Regions from separate parts of the Pseudomonas sp. H1_A03 genome, predicted to be linked through region 1. Evidence: predicted binding sites of a transcription regulator. Region 1 holds the regulator's gene; the other holds the start of a gene.

Region 1 (11,982 bases):
ATTTCCGAGACGCGGCGACGGAAGAAACCCGAATCGTCCACCACCAGGACCTTGACTGCCATAAACACTCCGTTAGGCGGGGCGGGCTAACCGCCCTGCCCCACCAGAATCAAATACGCCGAGCGGCGTAACGCTTGAGCATGCTCGGAACATCGAGAATCAGCGCGATCCGACCGTCACCGGTGATGGTCGCACCCGACATGCCCGGGGTTCCCTGCAGCATTTTGCCCAAAGGCTTGATGACCACCTCTTCCTGGCCAACCAACTGATCGACGACAAAGCCGATACGCTGGGTGCCCACGGAGAGAATCACCACATGGCCTTCGCGCTGCTCTTCATGGGCAGCCGAAGCGACCAGCCAGCGCTTGAGGTAGAACAGTGGCAACGCCTTGTCGCGCACAATCACCACTTCCTGGCCGTCCACCACGTTGGTGCGCGACAGGTCGAGGTGGAAGATCTCGTTGACGTTGACCAGCGGGAAGGCGAAGGCCTGGTTGCCCAGCATCACCATCAGGGTCGGCATGATCGCCAGGGTCAACGGCACCTTGATGACAATCTTCGAGCCCTGGCCCTTGGTCGAGTAGATGTTGATCGAGCCGTTGAGCTGGCTGATCTTGGTCTTCACCACGTCCATGCCCACACCGCGACCAGACACGTCGGAAATCTCGGTTTTGGTCGAGAAGCCCGGGGCAAAGATCAGGTTGTAGCATTCGCTATCGGTCAGGCGGTCGGCGGCGTCCTTGTCCATCACGCCACGCTTGACTGCGATATTACGCAATATGGCCGGGTCCATGCCTTTGCCGTCATCGGTGATCGACAGCAGGATGTGGTCGCCCTCTTGCTCCGCCGCCAGGATCACCTTGCCGCCACGGGACTTGCCCGAGGCTTCGCGTTCTTCCGGGGTTTCGACGCCGTGGTCGACGGCGTTGCGCACCAAGTGGACCAGCGGGTCGGCCAGGGCCTCGACAAGGTTCTTGTCGAGGTCGGTTTCTTCACCCACCAGTTCCAGGTTGATCTCTTTCTTCAACTGGCGCGCCAAGTCGCGAACCAGGCGCGGGAAGCGGCCGAAGACTTTCTTGATCGGCTGCATCCGCGTTTTCATCACGGCGGTCTGCAGGTCGGCAGTCACCACATCCAGGTTCGACACGGCCTTTTGCATGGCTTCATCGCCGCTGCTCAGGCCCAGGCGCACCAGGCGATTACGCACCAGTACCAGTTCGCCGACCATGTTCATGATGTCGTCCAGGCGTGCGGTATCAACGCGCACGGTGGTTTCGGCTTCACTGGCAGGCTTCTCGGCAACCGGTGCCGCTGCAGCACGTGCAGGCGCCGGAGCGGCGGCCGGTGCGGGCGCAGGCTTGGCGGCCGGTGCAGGGGCGGCGGCTTTGGCGGCAACCGGTGCAGCCGTGGCCACCGCAGCGGCCGGAGCAACTTCGCTGAACTTGCCCTTGCCGTGCAACTCGTCCAACAGGGATTCGAATTCGTGATCGGAAATCAACCCATCGCCTGCCGGTGCAGCAGCGGCAGGCGCTGCACTGCTGGCAGCCGCTGCAGGCGTGGCGGCGACGGCCGGCAAGGCATCGGCCGCGAAGGTGCCCTTGCCATGCAGTTGGTCGAGCAACGCTTCAAATTCGTCGTCGGTAATGTCAGTGCTGACGGGCGCGGCAGGTGCCGCGGCAGCCGCCGCCGGTGGCACGGCGTCGGCCGCGAACTGGCCTTTGCCGTGCAACTGGTCGAGCAGGGACTCGAACTCAGCGTCGGTAATGTCTTCGCTGGTCGGCGCCGCTGCCGGAGCAACGGCGGCCGGTGCTTCTGCCTCGGCCTTGACGGCACTGAGGGAGTTGAGCAGCTGTTCGAACTCGCTGTCGGTCACGTCCGGCTCGGCCTCAGCCAACGGCTCAGGCGCCGCTTCTGCTACCGGCGCAGCCGACAGGTCGGCGGGCTCCGCATAACGTGCCAGCGCAGCCAACAGTTCCGGCGTGGCCGCGGTGATCGGGGAACGTTCGCGGACTTCGCTGAACATCCCGTTGACCGCATCCAGTGCTTCGAGAATCACGTCCATCAACTCCGAATCAACGTGACGCTCACCCTTGCGCAGGATGTCGAACACGTTCTCGGCGATGTGGCAGCACTCCACCAGCTCATGGAGCTGGAGGAAGCCGGCGCCCCCTTTTACAGTGTGAAAACCGCGAAAAATTGCATTGAGCAGGTTCGCATCATCTGGTCGGCTTTCCAGCTCGACCAGCTGTTCGGACAGCTGCTCTAAAATTTCGCCGGCCTCTACAAGGAAATCCTGAAGGATTTCTTCATCGGCGCCGAAGCTCATGTGGGTGCTCCTTAGAAGCCTAAACTGGATAACAGGTCATCAACATCATCCTGACCCGATACAACGTCTTCACGTTTATCGGCATGAATCTGCGGACCTTCACCCTTGGCGAGATGTTTTTGTGGATCTTTTTCCGAGAGGATCGCTTCGCGGTCATGTTCGATACCGGCAAAACGGTCTACCTGGCCTGCCATAAGCACTAATTTGAGCAAGTTGCTTTCCACTTCGGTGACCAACTGGGTCACACGCTTGATCACCTGGCCGGTGAGGTCCTGGTAATCCTGGGCGAGCAGAATGTCGTTGAGGTTGCTGGAAACCGTGCGGTTTTCCTGCTCGCTGCGTGACAAGAACCCTTCGACCCGACGCGCCAGCTCACGAAACTCTTCAGCCCCGACTTCGCGACGCATGAAGCGGCCCCAGTCAACGCTGAGGGCCTGGGCTTCGGTGGCCATGCCATTGACCAGGGGCGTGGCATTTTCCACCAGGTCCATGGTGCGGTTGGCCGCCGCCTCAGTCAGCCTGACCACGTAGGACAGGCGTTCGGTGGCATCGGTGATTTGCGAAATTTCTTCGGCCTGGGGCATATGCGGGTCAATCTGGAAATTGACGATCGCACTGTGCAGCTCGCGCGTGAGCTTGCCCACTTCCTGATACAGGCCGCGGTCACGGGTCTGGTTGAGCTCATGGATCAACTGCACCGCGTCGCCGAACTGGCCTTTTTCAAGGCTTTCGACCAACTGGTGAGCATGCTTTTTCAGGGTCGACTCAAAGTCTCCCTGTGACGTTTCTTTATGCTCCATAGCTCCCCCGCGATGGCATTAGCCGTGGATGCGTTCGAAGATTTTTTCGATCTTCTCTTTCAAGGCCAATGCAGTGAATGGCTTGACCACGTAACCGTTAACCCCGGCTTGGGCGGCTTCGATGATCTGCTCACGCTTGGCTTCGGCGGTCACCATCAGCACAGGAAGGCTGCGCAGCTTTTCGTCAGCACGCACGTGGCGCAGCAAGTCGATACCGGTCATGCCCGGCATGTTCCAGTCTGTTACCAGAAAGTCGATGCTGCCGCTGTTGAGGATCGGAATGGCTGTGATGCCGTCATCCGCCTCGACCGTGTTAGTGAACCCAAGGTCACGCAACAGGTTTTTTATGATCCGCCGCATCGTTGAGAAGTCATCAACGATGAGGATTTTCATGTTCTTGTCCAATTCGACCTCCAAGCAGTCTTAAACGCGCCCAGCACCTGGACGCGCCATTTCATTCAACAGGCATTACACAAAAAGGACTGCCGGGGCCACCACGGGTCGAACCCGCGAAGGTCAATCACCGTCGCGGTATCGTCTGCAGTGCCCCCCACACTGCCTGTCAGCGCGCTCGCCACTCTCCCAAACGCCCCCGCAAGCGGGCTGCGCACTGGCTATGCAACTGGCTGACCCGCGATTCACTGACCCCCAGGACCTCACCGATTTCCTTGAGGTTCAGCTCTTCGTCGTAGTACAGCGCCAACACCAGCCGCTCACGCTCCGGCAAATTGGCAATCGCTTCCGCCAGCGCCCCCTGGAAGCGTTCATCTTCCAAGTCGCGCGATGGCTCCATATGAGCGCTCGCGCCGTCTTCGTGCAGCCCTTCGTGTTCGCCGTCCTGCAACAGGTCGTCGAAACTGAACAAGCGGCTGCCCAAGGTATCGTTCAAAATCCCGTAATAATCGTCGAGACTCAATTGGAGTTCGGCCGCAACTTCGTGATCTTTAGCGTCGCGACCGGTTTTTGCTTCAATTGCGCGAATTGCGTCACTGACCATGCGCGTATTGCGGTGTACCGAACGCGGCGCCCAGTCGCCTTTACGCACTTCATCGAGCATCGCGCCACGGATACGGATACCCGCATACGTCTCGAAACTCGCCCCCTTGCTCGCGTCGTATTTGGTCGACACTTCGAGCAAACCGATCATGCCGGCCTGGATCAAGTCTTCGACCTGGACGCTGGCGGGCAGGCGTGCCAGCAAGTGATAGGCAATGCGCTTGACCAAGGGCGCGTAGCGCTCGATCAACTCGCCCTGGCTGTCACGGGCAGACTTCTTGTAAGCGTTGTAGCCGTTCGCTGTCATAGCACCGGTCCTGCGCTCGTCTGATGCACCAATCGCTCGACGAAAAACTCCAGATGCCCCCGAGGGTTGGCGGGCAACGGCCAGGTATCGACCTTCTGGGCAATAGCCTTGAACGCCAATGCGCATTTGGAACGAGGGAACGCTTCGTAGACTGCACGCTGCTTTTGCACAGCCTTGCGCACACACTCGTCGTAGGGAACTGCGCCAACGTATTGTAAGGCGACATCGAGGAAGCGGTCCGTGACCTTGGTCAACTTGGCGAACAGGTTGCGCCCTTCCTGCGGGCTCTGGGCCATGTTGGCCAGGACGCGGAAGCGGTTCATGCCGTAGTCGCGGTTAAGCAGTTTGATCAGGGCGTAGGCGTCGGTGATCGAGGTGGGTTCATCGCAGACCACCAGCAAGACTTCCTGCGCGGCGCGCACGAAGCTGACCACTGACTCGCCGATCCCGGCGGCGGTGTCGATCACCAGCACGTCGAGGTTGTCGCCGATATCACTGAACGCCTGGATCAGGCCGGCATGCTGCGCTGGGCTCAGGTGCACCATGCTCTGGGTGCCAGAGGCGGCCGGCACGATGCGGATGCCACCGGGGCCCTGCAGCAGCACATCGCGCAGCTCGCAGCGGCCCTCGATCACATCGGCAAGGGTGTGTTTGGGCGTCAGCCCCAGCAGAACGTCGACGTTCGCCAGCCCCAGGTCAGCATCCAGCAGCATGACGCGACGGCCAAGCTCTGCCAGGGCCAGGGACAAATTCACTGACACGTTAGTTTTTCCGACGCCACCTTTGCCGCCGGTCACCGCGATCACCTGTACGGGATGCATGCTGCCCATTTTATTTCTTTACCTTGTCTTGCTTAGACGCAGGCTACATGGCTTGGCCGCGTGAATCGCTTGCAGACCATCGATGTAGATACATTTCATTGTGTTCATCCTGACCTCAACCCACCCGTTTTGCGGGGCTGTGGTAAAGGTCGGCGAACATATCGGCCATCGCTTCCTCGCTAGGCTCTTCTTGCATTTGCACGCTGACTGCACGGCTGACCAACTGATGACGGCGCGGCAGATGCAGATCATCCGGAATCCGCGGCCCGTCGGTCAGGTAGGCGACCGGCAATTCATGACTGATGGCCAGGCTCAGCACTTCACCCAGGCTCGCGGTTTCATCGAGCTTGGTGAGGATGCAACCGGCCAGGCCACAACGCTTGTAACTATGATACGCAGCGGTAAGAACCTGTTTCTGGCTGGTGGTTGCAAGCACCAGGTAATTCTTCGACTTGATGCCACGCCCGGCGAGGCTTTCCAGCTGCATGCGCAAGGCCGGGTCGCTGGCTTGCAGGCCGGCGGTATCGATCAGCACCACGCGCTTGCGCAGCAACGGGTCGAGGGCGTTGGCCAGGGACTGGCCCGGATCGACGTGGGTCACCGGCACATTGAGAATTCGGCCCAGGGTCTTGAGCTGTTCCTGGGCGCCAATACGGTAGCTGTCCATGCTCACCAGCGCGATATTCTGCGCGCCGTACTTGAGCACATAACGCGCCGCCAGCTTGGCCAGGGTGGTGGTCTTGCCCATGCCGGCAGGGCCGACCATGGCAATCACACCGCCCTCTTCCAGAGGTTCGATTTCCGGCGTGGTGATCATCCGCGCCAGGTGCGCCAACAACATGCGCCAGGCCTGGCGTGGCTCTTCGATTTCGGTGGTCAGGGCCAGCAGGTCGCGCGACAACGGGCCGGACAGGCCGATGCGTTGCAGGCGGCGCCACAGGTTGGCCTGTAGCGGCTTGCTGCCTTGCAACTGCGTCCAGGCCAGCGAGCCTAGCTGCACTTCGAGCAGTTCGCGCAGGCCGTTGAGTTCAAACCGCATCGAGTCGAACACACGCTGGTCGACGCCAGCAGCCGGGGCTGGTGCGGCGGGACGCGGCGGTTCTTTGAAGGTCGGCTCAACCAACGGCTCGGAAGCCGTCAGCGGCAAGCCAGCGAACAATTGGCGATTGGTGGTGGCATCGCTGTCGCCACGCATGCTCAGTTCAGCCTGGGCCGAGACAATGCGCGACGCGGTCTTGCGCAGCTCGTCTTCGAGCTCCATGTTCGGCACGCGCGGCGCCAGTGCCGAGGGGGTGTAATCCAGGGCAGCCGTCAGCTCGACACCGCCGGCAATACGACGGTTTCCGATAATCGCGGCGTCGGCGCCCAGCTCATCACGAACCAGTTTCATGGCCTGACGCATATCGGCGGCGAAAAAACGCTTAACTTGCATAACCCACTACCCTCAGCCGTTCGGCCCTACTGTCGCGACGATAGTCACTTGCTTATTGTCAGGAATTTCCTGATAAGCCAAAACGTGCAAATTCGGTACTGCCAGGCGCCCAAACCGCGACAACATCGCCCGGACCGGGCCCGCCACCAGCAGGATCACTGGTTGGCCCTGCATTTCCTGGCGCTGCGCGGCGTCGATCAACGAACGTTGCAGCTTCTCAGCCATGCTTGGCTCCAGCAGGACGCCCTCTTCCTGGCCTTGCCCTGCCTTCTGAATACTATTCAGCAAAATCTGTTCCAACCTTGGTTCCAAGGTGATCACAGGCAGCTCGGAGTCAAGCCCTACAATGCTTTGCACGATTGCGCGGGACAATCCGACGCGCACCGCAGCCACCAAGGCGGCAGTATCTTGACTCTTGGCGGCATTGTTGGCGATGGCCTCGGCGATGCTGCGAATGTCGCGCACCGGTACCTGTTCGGCCAGCAGCGCCTGCAACACCTTGAGCAATTGCGACAGCGAGAGGATGCCCGGCACCAGCTCTTCGGCGAGTTTTGGCGAGGCTTTGCCGAGCAAACCCATCAATTGCTGGACTTCCTCGTGGCCGATCAGCTCGTGGGAGTGCTTGTACAGAATCTGATTGAGGTGCGTGGCGACCACGGTGCTGGCATCCACCACCGTGTAACCGAGGGACTGCGCCTGACTGCGCTGGCTGATTTCGATCCACACCGCGTCCAGGCCAAAAGCCGGATCTTTGGCGGTGATGCCGTTGAGGCTGCCGAACACCTGCCCTGGGTTGATCGCCAGCTCGCGGTCCGGGTAAATCTCGGCTTCGGCCAGGATCACGCCCATCAAGGTCAAGCGGTAGGCGCTCGGCGCCAGGTCGAGGTTGTCGCGGATATGCACGGTAGGCATCAGAAAGCCCAAGTCCTGCGACAACTTCTTGCGCACACCCTTGATCCGCGCGAGCAATTGGCCGCCCTGGTTGCGGTCCACCAGCGGAATCAGGCGGTAGCCCACTTCCAGGCCGATCATGTCGATCGGCGTCACGTCATCCCAGCCCAACTCCTTGGTTTCCTGGGCGCGGGCCGGGGATGGCAGCAGCTCCTGCTGACGCGCAACGTCCTGCAAGGCCTGCACCTTGACCGCATTTTGTTTTTTCCAGAACAGGTACGCACCACCACCGGCAAGGGCCGCCATGCTCAGGAACGAGACGTGGGGCATGCCCGGCACGATACCCATGATCGCCATGATGCCCGCCGCCACGGCCAGCGCCTTGGGCGATGCAAACATCTGCCGGCTGATCTGCTTACCCATGTCTTCGGAGCCCGAAGCACGGGTCACCATGATCGCTGCCGCTGTGGATAACAACAGTGATGGCAATTGCGCCACTAAACCGTCACCGATGGTCAACAAGGCGTAAACCTTGCCCGCATCGCCAAAGGTCATGCCGTGCTGGAAGATGCCGACCGCGATGCCGCCGATGAGGTTGATGAACAGGATCAGCAAGCCAGCGATGGCGTCACCGCGCACGAATTTGCTGGCACCGTCCATGGAGCCGTAGAACTCGGCCTCTTGGGCCACTTCCAGGCGACGGGATTTGGCTTGGTTCTGGTCGATCAGGCCGGCGTTGAGGTCGGCGTCGATGGCCATCTGTTTGCCGGGCATGGCGTCGAGGGTAAAGCGTGCGCTCACCTCGGAAATCCGCCCGGCACCCTTGGTCACCACCACGAAGTTGATGATCATCAGGATCGCAAACACCACGATACCGACCACGTAGTTACCGCCAATCACCACCTCACCGAAGGCCTGGATCACCTTACCGGCGGCGGCGTGGCCGTCCTGGCCGTGGAGCATGACCACGCGGGTGGAGGCCACGTTGAGCGCCAGCCGCAGCAGGGTCGCCACCAGCAGGATCGTCGGGAATACCGCGAAATCCAGCGGGCGCAGAGCGTAGACGCACACCAGCAAGACGACGACGGACAGGGCAATGTTGAAGGTGAAGAACACGTCCAGCAGGAACGGCGGCATTGGCAACATCATCATTGCCAGCATCACCAGCAACAACAACGGCACACCCAGATTGCCCCGTGAGAGGTCAGTCAGGGTGGTACGTGCAGTGCCGAGCATTTGAGAGCGATCCACCACCGGTATTCCTCGTATCCCTTGAAGCAAAGTTTTGACGCTGGGAGGCGTCCTGGAGGCGGTATTGCAAGAAGCCTTCCAACTTTGGTTCCGGGCGTGGATAACCTTACAAGCGACCGAGCTCACAGGGTGTAAACCGATTCCACACTTTAACTGTGTTCGACTTATGAATGAGTTAGAGCTTACGCACGTTCCCGGCCTGTGGTCCTTTAGGCCCCTCGGTAATTTCGAACTCCACTTTTTGATGTTCATCCAAACTTTTATAGCCAGCATTTTGAATGGCTGAGTAGTGGACAAAAACATCCGGACCGCCATTTTCGGGCGTGATAAAGCCAAACCCTTTTTCCGCGTTAAACCACTTCACCGTGCCTGTTTCCATCACCGTTCTCCTGCCGTCACTTCCAAGGATTTGCGCCGGGCGTGCTAGATCAGTTTCATGCGATACGCGTAGATGCCCTTGGGGCGGTGGATTCTGGAGAACTGCACCCGCTGGCCCTTTCTAAACCACAGCCCTGCCGAACTATTGAGATCCAACATTACTGGCTCTCGCTCACCGTCCGGTTCGATCAGACCTTCTCCGGTGGTGCGGCTATAAGATTTGATCGTGCCTATCACCCTTTCCATGATCACCTCCTGCATCTCTTGATTACCTGCGCGCAGTGTCTGGCGCCATGGAACCGCAAGCGTCCAACACTGACTACTGTCAAAGTTGACAGGTAGAGGAGATTTCAAGACGAATGGCACGGTGGCAATCAGCGGCTTATCCAGGGGGTGGAGACGGCACGTTCTGCGGCTCATGCGTCCGATGATCTTTTGCGTTTGCGGGGGGGTCGCGGCGCGGGAGGGGCTGGCGGGACGTCACTGTGCTGAATGCCGGTCGACTGAGCGGCAACCTCGTTGCCATCGCGATCCCGAGCGATAAAGCCGATGCCTTTGACGGCATCAGACCAACTGACCGTACGCCTATCCATCACCGCCTCCCGAGCCGCGCAGGCTGCGCGCCTCATCGTGCTATCAAACCGTGGGCGCGGCGTATTGACTACTGTCAACGTTGACAGGTAGCCGCACAATTGCAGGCTCGCGACGGTCAGGAATCGCGACGCAAATCCGGCGGAATCGGCAGGTCTTTGAGCGGGTCCGGGCGTTTGCCCTTGCCCGCGCGGTATTGGCGGATCTGATAGACATAGGCCAATACCTGCGCCACGGCCAGGTACAGCCCGGCCGGGATTTCCTGGTCGAGGTCGGTGGAGTAGAAGATCGACCGCGCCAACTCCGGCGACTCCAGCAACAGGATGTCGTTGGCCACCGCGATCTCACGAATCTTAAGGGCCGTAAAGTCACTGCCCTTGGCCAACAACATCGGCGCGCCGCCCTTCTCCGGGTCGTACTTGAGGGCCACGGCATAGTGCGTCGGGTTGGTGATGACCACGTCGGCGTCGGGCACCGCGGCCATCATCTTGCGCTGGGACATTTCCCGTTGCAGTTGGCGAATACGCTGTTTCACCTCGGGGCGGCCTTCCGAATCCTTGTGCTCGTCGCGCACTTCCTGCTTGGTCATCAGCAGTTTCTTGTGGCTTTCCCACAGCTGGATCGGTGCATCCACGGCGGCAATGATGATCAGCCCGGCGGCCATCCACAGCGCGCTCCAGCCCACCACCTGCACGCTGTGGATGATTGCCGACTCCAGCGGTTCATGGGCGATGCGCAGCAGGTCGTCGATGTCGGACGACAACACCATCAGCGCCACAAACAAGATCAGAATAAATTTGGCCAGGGCCTTGAGCAGTTCCACCAAGGCCTTGGCGGAAAACATGCGCTTGAGCCCGGCACCGGGGTTCATGCGGCTGAATTTGGGGGCCATGCTGCCGGCGGCGAACAGCCAGCCGCCGAGGGCGACCGGGCCGATCAGCGCGGCCAGCAGCAAGGTGATCAGGATCGGCTGCACCGCCAGGAGCGCGATTTTCCCCGAGTGCAGCAGGTACTGGCCCATGGCGTCGGGGTTGAGCAGCACCTCGCGGGGCAAGGCGAAGTTGTGCTTCATCAACTCCATCAAGTCCAGCGCCAGGCCGCCACCGTAGATCAGCAAGGCGCCGGCGCCGGCCATCATGGTCGCAACCGTGTTGAGCTCTTTGGAGCGCGCAATCTCGCCCTTTTCCCTGGAGTCCTTTTTACGTTTCTCCGTGGGGTCTTCTGTTTTGTCCTGACCACTCTCGCTCTCGGCCATGGCTCAGCGCGCCCGTGCCAGATCACGTAAGAACTGCAGGGCGTCGGTCGCCAGCGGTTGATACTGATTGAGAATGTCAGCCAGGCCGACCCAGAAAATCCCCATGCCCAACACCAGGGTCAACGGGAAACCGATCGAGAAAATGTTCAGTTGTGGCGCCGCGCGGGTCATCACGCCAAACGCAATGTTGACCACCAGCAACGCGGTGATCGCCGGCAGCACCAGCAACAGCGAGGCGCCCAACACCCAACCGAGGCGCCCGACGATTTCCCAGAAGTGATTGACCACCAGCCCCGAGCCGACCGGCAAGGTGGTGAAGCTCTCGGTCAACACCTCGAACGCCACCAAGTGCCCATTCATCGCCAGGAACAGCAGGGTCACCAGCATGGTCAGGAACTGCCCGATCACCGCCGCCGACACACCGTTGGTAGGGTCGACCATGGACGCGAAGCCCATGCCCATCTGGATCGAGATGATTTGCCCGGCAATGACAAAGGCCTGGAAAAACAGCGAGAGGGAGAACCCCAACATCGCGCCGATCAGGACCTGCTCGGCAATCAGCAGCAGTGCGCTGAGGTCGATGGCATTGACCGGCGGCATCGGCGGCAAACCCGGCACGATCACCACGGTGATCGCCACCGCAAAGTACAGGCGCACGCGCCGTGGCACCAGGGTCGTGCCGAACACCGGCATGGCCATCAACATCGCCGTTACGCGAAACAGTGGCAGGATGAAGGAAGCCACCCAGGTGCTGATCTGGGTGTCGGTCAATGCCAGCAAAGACTGCATCGGGTCAGCCGATCAACTGCGGAATACTGCCGTACAACTGCAGGATGTATTCCATGAAGGTCTGTACCAGCCACGGGCCGGCAACGATCAGCGTGACCAGCATCACCAGCAGGCGCGGCAAAAAGCTCAAGGTCTGCTCGTTGAT
Region 2 (11,982 bases), 2.0 Mb from region 1:
CGGATCACCCACGTCCATACCGCTCTCCGTTCTTCCCTTTACCGCAAATCTTTGCAATTGTTGCCATACTGTATGTGGCCATCAATAATTCCCCCTCGCCGGCGTTGACGAGTTCTGTTTATGCCATTACTGGCGGCATGCTTTCGTTCATCACCATCTGTAGCGTTATCTGGGTTAAATTTTATATGAAACGGGGTATTTTTGAGCCTGATATGGACTAATAAAACTGGGCGCAAGGTAGGCGTTCATTGGTAAGCGCCTACCCGCTACGCTCAATCGATTAACTTGGCCATCGGTATTTCCACTCTTGCAGCGTTGATCGCTGGCAGCATACAAACCAGCGCCTACGAACTTTACTCAGATGAAGATACTCACCTCAGCGCTAACCTCGAAGCCACGTGCGGTGTCTTTAACAGCCAGCAGAACTACTCGAACTCCGGCAGTAAGTCTAAGGGTTCGTCTACCAGGCGCGAAGGTTATATCAAGTACGGAATCAGTGGTGATCAGGGCCTGGCTGGCGCTCTGGCGAACGGTTCGAGGCACTGGGTAAAGACGGCCCAGACGTGTCCTTCGGCCGCCAGAGGGTTACGGTCGGCGATGGTTTTCTAATTTGCGGCGACGGCACGAACTTCGATAACGGTTTGGCCGATAGCGAGTATAAACGGGGTGGCAGTACCTACTTGGTTGGGAGCATGCAAGAACTTCGACAAAACGGCCGTGCTGCGTCTCGATGGTCAGGAGGGTTGGCGCAGAGAAACGTGAACCACCTAAGCGATGAGACGTGTCCGGGATTCAAAATGCGTCTTAGTCGGACAGAAAGTAGCCTGATGAGCGGTGACAGTAATGAGATCCAATGTCCTACTGGACTTCCAGGACCAACAACTCAAATATCTCTTCTTCAGCCATCAACTCGGATCGATGCGTGCAGCGGCTGACGAGCTAGGCATTGCCCCCTCGTCGATCAGTCGACAGATTGCCAAGTTAGAGGCGGAACTAGACATTGATCTGGTAGAGCAGGGCACTCATCGGATTCGCCTGACTGAGGCTGGGCAGGTTGCGATTGATTATTACCGTGCCAGGGCTAGCCAGCATGAAGCGTTGCTGGATCAGCTCAGCGAGTTGCGAGGGCGTTTTCTAGGTACGACTATCATTGCCATCGGAGAAGGATTGCTGGGCTCCCAGGCAATCGTGGAACTGCAAAACTTTTTCAAGCAATACCCCGATGCTCATATCGAAATCATCATCGCGCCGTCTTTTGAGGTACAGCGGATGATCCAAGATGACGAAGCGCACATTGGCCTTGCTTTTTCGCCAGCAAGCACAGCCACCCTCCGCAGTTTGTATGCGTTCGAGCAGCCGCTCCGTGCGATTGTGTCCAGGGAAAGTCCGTTGGCAAAAAAGCATGTGCTGACGTTAACAGATCTTGCCAATACACCGTTGGTTTTGCCTGGCCCCAAATACCGCGTTAGGGAGCTGGTTACTCAAGCTTGCAAGGATGAGCCGTTTACGATTGAGCCGGTGGTTACCGCCAACTCACTACAGGTCATCCTGGACCTGGTCCGCGCAGGGATAGCCAGTACCGTGCTGCCAGAACTGCCCTTGGTTTCCGAGCTGACATCAGGGTTGTTCAAGGCGATCCCGTTAGCATGTGAGGCAATGAGCAGTACCGAAATGCGAATCATCGTTCGCCCATCCCGCAAGCTTTCCCCAGTGAGCCACGCGTTGATACGCCATCTTGCCAGAGCTATTTCATTGATGCGTAGAGGCGATGGCCGTACTGCAAAGAGTATGCTTGTCTGAGTGTGTTTCTCATTAAAAAGGCAGCACGGGAGGCGGGCAAGGGAGCAAGGCGGATGATAGCGTTTAGATGTTTTTGCAAAATTTGAATGGTTGATTTATCCATGCGCCACCTTCCCCACAGCCAGAGACAGCGAATCACCAAGAATGCGCCACAAAGCGGTAAGACGCCGACAGTAGGTGCCTTCACTACAGTAAATCAACTCGACATGAAGGCTGTCGACAACCGCTATATAAGCATCCTGAAACATTGAAATCTCGTTCGCCGACAGGGCTGGATACCTGTTCTCAAGGCTTGCGCCAAAGCGTTCATGAAGACGGTCCAGATAGGCTTCAAAGCCACTTGTCACCGATGCCTTTAACTCCGAAGGCGGAAAGAATGCCGTTCGCAGCAGGAAACGCAGGGCAGCGGAAGACTCGTAGCGGTTTGAAAGATTGTCCGTGTACAGCTTGCCGGGCTCGTCATCATTCGCCGGGACGCTTGCAAACATCTCTTCGATATAGTGCCTCTCCGTCGCCAGCGCCAGATTCAGCACGGCGTTGAACAGATCATCCTTGCTCTTGAAGTGCGCGTATAACGAGGGCTTGCGCATACCTGCCACGACAGCGATTTCATTGAGCGACGAGGCGTCGTATCCCCGCTCAGCGAAATGCACCAGAGCGATATCACAGATTCTGCTTGCGGAAGGGCTCAGCACTTTCATCGGGATGACCTTTTAATTCAGTGATTTAACGCGGTGATGTGCTCGGCCCTGCCTTCGCGCACACTGACCCAGGTCAGCGCACCCACCATAACGGCGCAGACTATCAGGAATGCGCACCAGGCAATGGCGCCATAGCTGCTCGCCCAACCGGTCAACGGTGTGGCGAAGGCCGAGATGCCAAGCTGAAACGCGCCGAGCAATGCAGCCGTTGAACCCAGGGCAGTGGTTTGCGAAGACATCACCAGCGTCATCAGTGAGGTTTCTGCAATCCCCAATCCAAGCAGTGCTACCGCGACACCGGCAGCCAGCCAGTACAAACTAGAACCAGATACTGCTGCGCCGTAGGCCATGACAGAACCTGCAAAGATGCAAAAAGCTCCAGCCGTTGCCATGCGGGCCAAACCGTACTTGCCCACCAGTCTGGTAGCCACGACGGCCCCTATGAGAATCGCGATGCCGGTTGCGCCAAACAGCGTACCGAACTGGGCAGCAGGCAGTCCGTATTCCTTCTGATAAACAAATGTAGCGCCGCCCACATAGGCAAAGAGAAAGAAGAACACGGCTGACAGCGCTAAAGCTGGCCTTAGAAAACGACCGTCTTTTGCGAGGCGCGCATACGTGCGTATCGCAAGGCTCATATTCAATGGCTCGCGCTTTTGCATTGGTAGTGTTTCAGGCAAAACAGCCATCGAATTCACCGCCACCAGCGCACCGAGAACAGCCAGTACCAGCATGACGGCCCGCCATCCGAAATGCGCCTCAATGTAACCACCCAACCCCGGGGCGATGATGGGAGCAACACCTTGAATGGTCAGCAGCAGGCCAAAAAGTTTTGCTGCCTGAACGCCCTGAGTGACGTCACGCACCATGCTCATGATGACCACCAACGTCAAAGCACTGCCTATCCCTTGGGCAAATCGTGCCACGAGTAGCCACTCAAGGGTTGGTGCCGCTCCTGCAGCCAGCGCACTCAAACTGAACAGCAACAAGCCTGCTATCAGTGGACGTCGACGGCCCAAGGCGTCGACTACCGGCCCGAACAGCAATTGTCCAAGCCCCATTGCCAATAAAAAGACCGTGAGCGTCAGCTGAATGCTGGCAACACTGGTCGAATAATCAACCGCCATTTCGGGCAGGCTTGGCAAATACATATCGACGGCTGAGGGCCCCAGTGCGGCGATGGCCCCCAAGGCAATGGCAAACTTCAGTGAAGGATTGCCGAAATGACTCTTTTCCATAACAAACTCATGATTGACTTCCTACCGGAAGGTAGGAAAGTGGCGTGAAGTTAACGAGAACCGAGAGGCAAGGTCAAGCGGTTATTTTCTTAGTGGCCAGGCAGCACCTGCCAGCGCTCCGCGCAATGCATGCGCACGAAAGTGTTTTAGGCTTCAGTTCAAAGTGTTTTTTCAAGAAGCGGCTGAAATGAGCGGAATCTGTGAAACATCATTTTTAAGCGATCGAGGTAAGCGACTCAGTGCGCAGCAACGGGTTGGCCAAATCGATCACGCTGCGTTCGAGCCTGGCGCGCTGGATGTATCGACAGACGCCGTCACCTTCCGCACCAGCGATGGGGCGGAGAGGGTGGCCATCTCGTTGTAGTCGGGGCAATTTTGAGGCAACACAGAGGACCACCTGGCGCCGTTATCCAGCGCCACGGTTGGCCCACACGCCAACGGGACGCTTAGCGCCAATGGCCGTAACTTTGTGGGCGGGATCAGGGTTCAAATTGAACTCTATGAGAGCCAGACTTGCCTGCGAACTAGGCGCCTTGGTGTATCAGGCAGACCTCTTCATCGTACGCGCGGGCAAGCCTCGCTCCAACAGATGGCCTCCGATACCTATTACAAGCGAAACCTCGACACCATGCTGTTCAGGTCAACCGCCAGGCGGGTCAACTCGCCGCTGGCGGCGCTGGTCTGGGCGGCGCCGTTGGAAGATTGCGTCGACAGGTCTCGGATGTTGACCAAGTTGCGGTCCACTTCACGGGCGACTGCAGCCTGTTCTTCCGCAGCGGCGGCGATGACCAGGTTACGCTCGTTGATCTCGATCACTGCGGTGTTGATGGTTTCCAGCGCCAAGCCTGCGCCTTTCGCGATGCTCAGGGTAGATTCAGCACGGTCAGTGCTGTTACGCATTGAACTGACCGCTTTTTGGGTGCCGCCTTGAATGCTGCCAACCATACGTTCAATTTCGCTTGTGGACTGTTGGGTGCGATGGGCCAAAGCGCGTACTTCATCGGCGACAACCGCAAAACCGCGACCGGCTTCACCGGCCCGGGCCGCTTCAATAGCTGCGTTCAGCGCCAGCAGGTTGGTCTGATCCGCCAAGCCACGAATCACGTCCAGAACCTTGCCGATGTCGCGGGACTCCTCCGCAAGATTACCAATCAGATCGGCGGTGCTTTGCACATCCCCGCTCATGCGTTCGATAGCGTTGACGGTTTCGTGAACTAGATCCCGGCCATCGCCTGCTGACGCCGTCGCGTTTTTTGACGCCTCTGAAGTGCTCACTGCGTTACGCGCCACTTCTTCGACGGCGCTGGTCATTTCGTTGACTGCAGTCGCGGCTTGTTCTATTTCGTTGTCCTGCTGCGCAAGGCCGCGGGCGCTTTCATCGGTAACTACGTTCAGCTCCTCGGCAGCGGAAGCCAGTTGTGTTGCGGATCCGGAAATACGCATCAAGGTATCGCGCAGTTTCTCCTGCATTTTTTGCATGGCGAGCAGCAACCTGCCCGCTTCGTCAGTGCCATCAACCTTTATCGGTCGGGTCAGATTACCTTCGGCTATGGTTTCAGCCGCTTCAAGTGCCAACGCTATAGGTTGGGTGATGCTCTTGGTCAGCAGCCAGGCAAACAGCATGGTCAGCAGCGAGGCAATAATGAGGAGGCCGACAACCCAGTTGAACGCAGAGCTGTACTGGTCAGCAGCGGATTGATTGATGATAGCCAGCTGGGCGTTATTGAAGTCAGTAAGCTTACCCAACGCCACGTTTATCTGCTCAGCGTTAGCCGCAGACTCGGCGTTCAGCACGCGCGTTAGCTCCTGCAGATCGCCAGCCCGACTGAGGGTAACAAGGCGCGTTTCAATCTTGCGATATTCACCCATCAGCCGCATATAGTCGTTGTAGTCGGATTGCTCTACAGGGGATGAAATCAGTTTGGCGTATGCTGCCTGCGACTGGTTAAGTTGTTGGTTTTGTTCCGCAAGTAATTCGATGGTCCTGTTCTGAATATTTGGTTCGCGATCAGTTAACAGCCGATGCGATAAAACCCGCATGCGGACGCCCGTCACCGTTAGAGCATTCAGGGTCTGAAAGCTAGGGACGCCATTTATCGCGATGTCGTCGCCAGCTGCTCGGATCTTGCTCATCTGAGAAAGGGCGAAGAGGCCGAGAATCAGCATGAGCGCGCCTATCAGGGAGAACCCCAGAAATGCGCGCGGAGCAATGTTCATTGTTCTTATTGTCATGGTTTTCCCAGAGCGTGGAATGTGCTCCCCGCAAGCAGCGGCGGATGGCCCAGCGCATAAGTTTTTATCGGTCGCTTGATGACACACTTGAGCGAAAACAGCTGTGTGCCGCATATTAAAACTGATATTGCCCACTCACCAACTTACATACATCGACTGATGTCGGCCCGATGCAGCCCGATTGCGACAATCTTCAACCCAGACGGCCTGGACGCGATTTTCGTTCAGTTGGTAGAGACTCGCTAACAAGGTTGCATATTTCTCTTACAGAATCAGCTCTAGAGGCTGCAGCAGCGTGACAGAAGCTGCTGTGCATAGTGGTGCTCAAGGATAGGGGATGGTCGGTTCGATGCCCGCGAACACCGCGCCAGCGCCGTCGTAAGTCGCTTCGCCGAGGAAAGCATGCTGTGTCACTACCATGGAGTCGCGTACGATCCATTGCAGACGATTGTCATTGAAGATGGCTGCAGTCCCCGCCAGTCGATAAGCCTTCATGACTACGTCCGCTCCGGTATGAGCGGCATGGGTGGCGCTGAGACGTAATAAGTTAGTCTGCTGCAGGGTCACCGGATTACCGGCGATGAGCGAGGCCCATACAGCTTCGGCGGATTCGTAGAAAAACGCCTGGGCGCTTCGCAGCATCGCCTCTGCCTTACCCAGTTCGCTGCGGTAATAAGCGCGATCACCCAAACGCGGGGCACCGGTGACAGTCTTGGTGCTGCCCGACATTGCGATCACCAAGTCCAGTGCTGCGCGTGCCAGCCCGAGGTTAACGGCGGCGTGAACTTGCGCCTGGTAGGAAACAGACGGGTAATGATAGAGGGGCTCGTCAATTGTGGAGGCACTGCCCCGCACGAAAGTCCACTCGCGTTGGACGTTCTTTTGGTGCAATTTGAGGTCATGGCTCCCCGTGCCTTGCATCCCGACAACATTCCAGTTGTCGACGATCTGCACTTCGCTTGCCGGGAACACAGCGGTCAGCGGTTTGCCTGCCGTCGGTCCTCCACCGTTGGCCGATGTGCCACCGATGCCTACACCAATCCAGTTGGCACCTTTGCACCCACTAGCAAACCGCCAGTGCCCGCTGACTTCCCAGCCATTTTCAGTCTCTTTGGCAGGTTGTAGAGGGTAAAGGCCGCCAGCATAGACCTGGTCTGGCCCGTTGGCATAAATCAATGCTTGGGTTGCCGGGGGGAGTGCCGCCAGGTAGATGTTGGCTGAGCCGAACGCGGTCACCCAACCGACCGAACCGTCGGCTTCGGAAACCCGCTCTACGATGCGCAGGAACTCGGCTGGAGGCAGCGCATCGCCACCGAAACATTTGGGAGTACTGGCGCGGAAGATACCCACTGCTTTCATTTTTTCAATCATGTCTAAAGGGACATGGGAGCGTTGGTTAAACTCGCTGCGACGCTCGGCAATCTCCGCAATCACATCATCCAGGGAAATCGCCTTGATGCTGATTGGAGCGCCTTCACGTGTGTCACGATCATCGAAATTGTTTTTGCTGTTCATGTTTATTGTTCTCTGGCTAGGGTGATTGCATACACGTTCAGAATGCGTGGGATGATAAGAAAAAATCAAATTCGGAATATGAATAAGCTAAATAATCCGTGGGAATTAACTGTCGTGCCATGCGCCTCTAAAGGGGAGGGCGTTTAAGGGCGATGGCTATTCCTGCTGTCAATAGTACGTATGAGTAAAGCGAATTTGACCGAATGAACAATCCCTCTCAACATGGATTCACCAAGTCAATAATTAAAAGGTGAAGGTTATGGTTAGCGATCAATCAAAACAACATTTTCGGCAAGCGCTGTCATTGTTGTCTGCGGCGGTGAATATCATTACTACCGATGGCCCCCATGGTCGCTTCGGATTAACTGCGAGTGCGGTCTGTTCGGTCACTGATACGCCCCCAACATTATTGGTTTGCATCAACCGTAACAGTTCAATTCATGAAGCGTTGCTGGGCAACAGGGCGTTGTGCGTAAATATACTGACCGGTGATCTGGAGGGTGTTGCGCGACAGTTTGCTGGCATGACCGACCTGCCGCCTGCTGAACGTTTTGCCGGCCAGGATTGGCGGACAGGCTCCTCGGGCTTACCGGTGTTGAACGACGCCCTAGCAAGCCTCGAAGGAAACATAGTAGATATCAAGGAAGTCGGATCGCATTCGGTATTATTTGTCGAAATTAACCAAATTCAGGTCCGTGAAGAGGGGGAGAGTCTGATTTACTTTGGGAGAAACTTTCACCGTCTGGGGCGGGCTGCAGCCGTCAACGTACAGACGTCGGCATCCTGAATAGTTGCAGTTCCCCATTCGTGGGTTACAGGGTTTATAAAGAATGCTCGCACGCCTCATTTGATATGAACTCCAGTATGGCTGCCGGAGGCAAACAGACTAATGATTAACCCGCGCAGCCAGGTTATCCCGGCATCCGATAGGAAACGGCTATGGCAATAAAGTCCCACCGAGATGGCTGGCAATTCGATGGGCAGACTCAGCAGCCGATAGCGCTGGTCGTGGTTTAGCTGCATGGCAATGGCACGCGGCAGAATCAATGCCAGATCAGTGTTGGCAACGATTTTCGGGGCAATCGTGAAGTTAGGCACTTTCAGAGCGATTTCGCGCGCAATGCCGGCCTTTCCGAATGCTGCATCGGCGGTTACGCCATGGCCGGTAATATTGCTCGAAACGTCAACATAGCGCAGGGCGAGTATGTCCTGAACGCTCAATTCATCTTCCTGAAAAGGATGGCCGTCGCGCAACAGACAAATGAATTCGTCGTCTAGCAAGTTTTCGTGGATGCACTCTTCACCAAGTTCTACCAGATAGCCTATCGCGATATCTACATCACCTTTGCGCAATGCCATAGCCAGTTGCTCTATAGGCATTTGACGCACATCCAGGCGTACTTTCGGCGCCTCGCGCGCTAGCACTTCCATCACCGTCGGTAGCACATAAAGTTGCGACATATCCGACATGGAGATGCGAAAAGTACGATCCGCTGTTTTCGGTTCAAAGTTCGAAAACATCATTAATGCGCTTTGAATAATAATCAGCGCATGTTCAATGGGTCCGTGCAGGCGAATAGCTGCGTCAGTCGGCTCCATCGACGTTGCTGTTCGTACGAACAGCGGATCGTCAAACACATCGCGTAGTCGACGCAGTGCGTGACTGACGGCGGGCTGGCTGAGGTGTAGGCGTTCGGCCGCGATTGTCAGGCTGCGGTGTTCCCAAATAGCCACAAAAGTCCTGAGAAGATTCAGATCGATCGTGGCCATGTTGATGTGCGTCATTTATTTACCACGAGCCTTACGCGTGATGCTGGAAAAGACGCCGTCGCGGTATATCCAAGCATGTATCAGCGCTGCGCAAAGATGTCCTAACACAAGCAGAAACAGAGCCCAGGCGAATAACCCATGTGCGGCCCGAAACCAAGCGTAAAGCGCGGAGCTGACAGGAGCAATGGGTGGAAGGTTCCAGCCCGCGAACATGGTGACAGGCCAATTTCCGGCAGAGAGCGTCGCCCAACCGAGCAGTGGCAGGCAGAGCATCAGCAAGTAGAGCAATAGATGCGAAACATGCGCCGCCATTGCCTGCCAGTACGGTACGCTGGCAGGCAATGGCGGCGTGGTGCTTAAAAACCGATTGCCTAGACGCAGGGTAGCCAAAAGAAGAATGGCGATTCCCAGAGGCCTATGAAGATCAATGAGCCAGGGACGCAGGCTCAGAGAAGCCATCATGCCTACACCTATAAATAGCATAGCCAGGATAAGGACAGCCATGAGCCAATGGAGAAGCCGTGCCGCGAAGTTGAAACTTTGCACACCGGTGTGCTTCTGCTGGGTATGCATTATTTGATTTCCTTTTTGCCAACCGCGTCAGTGGCTTTACCAAAACCGACTTCTCGTAATCGGGCGTTATAGGACTGGGAGTAAATACCCGCACGGGCTGCAAGCACCGGATCGTCTGAAAGCGCTATTCCTGAAGGTACAAGCGTCGGGTCAAAGTTAATGTCACGACATGCCCCATGAGTTTGCTCTACCACCTGGTTGACCTCTAACGTCCCAGCGATTACCTCCTTGCGGTTGCTCGGCCATGGTTGAGAAGGGTCGTTCACCGGATCTCCCGCCTCGGCCAGTTGGAATACCAGATCCCAGTACAAGGGTGCTACACCCACACGCTGAGTTATTTCATTAAACAGGAAGTCATGACTGGCTTGCGCATGAGCCTCTTTGCTCAACATCTCTACCGCCGCATGAGGGCGCATGGACCAGCGCACAGGTTGACGTTTTCCATCCGCTGCAATGAGTACGAAGGCGTTGATGGAATTATATTCGGTTCCTGCAAAACTGGCCGGCCAAGTCGCGTTCGCCTCTCGCTCTACAGACTTGCGAGCCTCTGGATATTTTTGAAAAAACGCGGCCACCTTGTCCGGGGCTGGTTGTCCAGTGGCAGCCACCGGTTCAAAGGCCTCGACCTGCGCCAGGAAACCCTCGGCATCCCGAGTCGCGAAGTAGGGTTCGTTGTTGAGCTTCATTCGCCACTGTGACTTGTCGTCGCCTACCAGCATGAGTGCCATGCTGACGGTCGCCGTCGAATTGTCCGCCGCATGCGGGTCCACGGTGCCGATTGAAAAACGCCCGACGGCGGGGATGTTGGCCGGTAGAAAAATACGTGAGGTCGACAGAGGGACGGCCTCGCCGCTCGCATGAAAAGTCCCACTGAAACACATACCCTTACCGTGGGCCCGTCGATAGCCTGGTGGAAAATTATCTAGGGAGTCACCCAGAAACTCTTTTGTGGTAACGCCGGTGCCTAAGAATCCTCCTGCCCAGGCAAAAGCCAGCACAAGAGCAGTCGCGATACTGAATATGCCCAACAACGGCACTCGATATTTCCATAAACCCTGAAGGTTATTCTTAAGCATAAAATTCTCAGCTGCACGTTGTCAGGCAGCGCTGGATTGAAACTGCCGAATGGCTAGCGCCAACACTAACCGGCGCAGAGCAGTAGTCATGTGTAAGACAGGGGGATTTGAACCGCCGATACGGCAAAAAAAATCCCGGTGGGCTCAATGGGTTTGCTTGAGCGGCAACGCATGACAATCCCTGCACCATAGCCTGTGTGTCATTACATTGCTGAGGACGGCCAAGGCAAATGACGCCGGCGATGCACCGCTTTTGACGTTATATGTCCAGCACCAATCGTGGAGATTTTGATCGTGAACAGCATACCAATATCGTATCGTTCGCCGCTTTTTCATCAGCAGTGAGATACACATCGCGATGGTCTGGTTCACCCTCTAAAACATCACAGAGGCATGTGCCACAAACACCCTGCTCGCAGGATATTTCGATATCAATACCTACTTCAGCCAGTGCTTGATAAATGGTCTGCCCGGTCATGACATTGACGGTTTTACCGCTGCGCGCCGCCACAACCTCAAAACCAGACCCATTGGTATCAATGTCGGCCTGAAAGTATTCGCGGTGAATGTGTGCATCAGGGTAGCCGAGTTCGAGAGCATTATTGATAACCCACTTCATAAAACCTCCCGGTCCACATGTATAGATGTGAGCCGTGTCCTGGCTGCCTCCTAATACGCGTTTGAGGTCCAGTTGGCTTTCAGGTTCATCGTCGAAGTGCAGCTGGACAGCTTGGGAAAATCCGGAGAGCTCCAACTCTTCAAGAAACGCACTTCGGCTACGTGAGCGTGCGCAATAATGCATTTCAAACGCCTTGCCCCTGGCTTCAAGCGCATAGGCCATGGCCAGCATCGGTGTGATGCCAATACCCCCTCCGAGCAGGATTGAACGTTCGGCATTCAAGTCCAGCGGGAAATGGTTACGAGGCAGGCTTATGTTTACCTTTACGCCTTCAAGTAATTCCTGATGGACTGCAATGGACCCGCCCCTGGATTGAGGATCTCTCAATACCCCAAGGCGATAAATGCCTGCGTCAGCGGGATCGCCGCACAACGAATATTGGCGGATCACATTTGAGG

What was found. Region 1 encodes FliA, which starts transcription of late flagellar genes. Its sites were predicted from a motif close to CTAAAGTTTNNNNNNNNNNNGCCGNTAA; they were not measured.
Region 2: AB4O35_RS16800 (methyl-accepting chemotaxis protein) is a predicted target of FliA. The motif match lies at 6,036-6,063, and genes of this name have one in related genera.

The regions. Positions count from the first base shown of each region.
Region 1 covers NZ_CP162829.1:5,641,295-5,653,276, forward strand. Annotated here, with positions in the region: gene AB4O35_RS26050 (protein-glutamate methylesterase/protein-glutamine glutaminase) at 1-62, opposite strand, end outside; gene AB4O35_RS26055 (chemotaxis protein CheA) at 110-2,326, opposite strand; gene AB4O35_RS26060 (protein phosphatase CheZ) at 2,338-3,126, opposite strand; gene AB4O35_RS26065 (chemotaxis response regulator CheY) at 3,145-3,519, opposite strand; gene fliA (RNA polymerase sigma factor FliA) at 3,689-4,429, opposite strand; gene fleN (flagellar synthesis regulator FleN) at 4,426-5,259, opposite strand; gene flhF (flagellar biosynthesis protein FlhF) at 5,366-6,682, opposite strand; gene flhA (flagellar biosynthesis protein FlhA) at 6,695-8,809, opposite strand; gene AB4O35_RS26090 (cold-shock protein) at 9,000-9,203, opposite strand; gene AB4O35_RS26095 (cold-shock protein) at 9,248-9,622, opposite strand; gene flhB (flagellar biosynthesis protein FlhB) at 9,912-11,048, opposite strand; gene fliR (flagellar biosynthetic protein FliR) at 11,052-11,837, opposite strand; gene fliQ (flagellar biosynthesis protein FliQ) at 11,842-11,982, opposite strand, start outside.
Region 2 covers NZ_CP162829.1:3,616,362-3,628,343, forward strand. Annotated here, with positions in the region: gene AB4O35_RS16770 (APC family permease) at 1-221, shown strand, start outside; partial or broken gene AB4O35_RS16775 (hypothetical protein) at 280-750, shown strand; gene AB4O35_RS16780 (LysR family transcriptional regulator) at 844-1,800, shown strand; gene AB4O35_RS16785 (TetR/AcrR family transcriptional regulator) at 1,896-2,501, opposite strand; gene AB4O35_RS16790 (multidrug effflux MFS transporter) at 2,519-3,739, opposite strand; partial or broken gene AB4O35_RS16795 (hypothetical protein) at 3,813-4,061, opposite strand; gene AB4O35_RS16800 (methyl-accepting chemotaxis protein) at 4,346-5,971, opposite strand; gene AB4O35_RS16805 (acyl-CoA dehydrogenase family protein) at 6,296-7,486, opposite strand; gene AB4O35_RS16810 (flavin reductase) at 7,746-8,273, shown strand; gene AB4O35_RS16815 (LysR family transcriptional regulator) at 8,330-9,271, opposite strand; gene AB4O35_RS16820 (cytochrome b) at 9,272-9,829, opposite strand; gene AB4O35_RS16825 (catalase family peroxidase) at 9,829-10,905, opposite strand; gene AB4O35_RS16830 (PDR/VanB family oxidoreductase) at 11,165-11,982, opposite strand, start outside.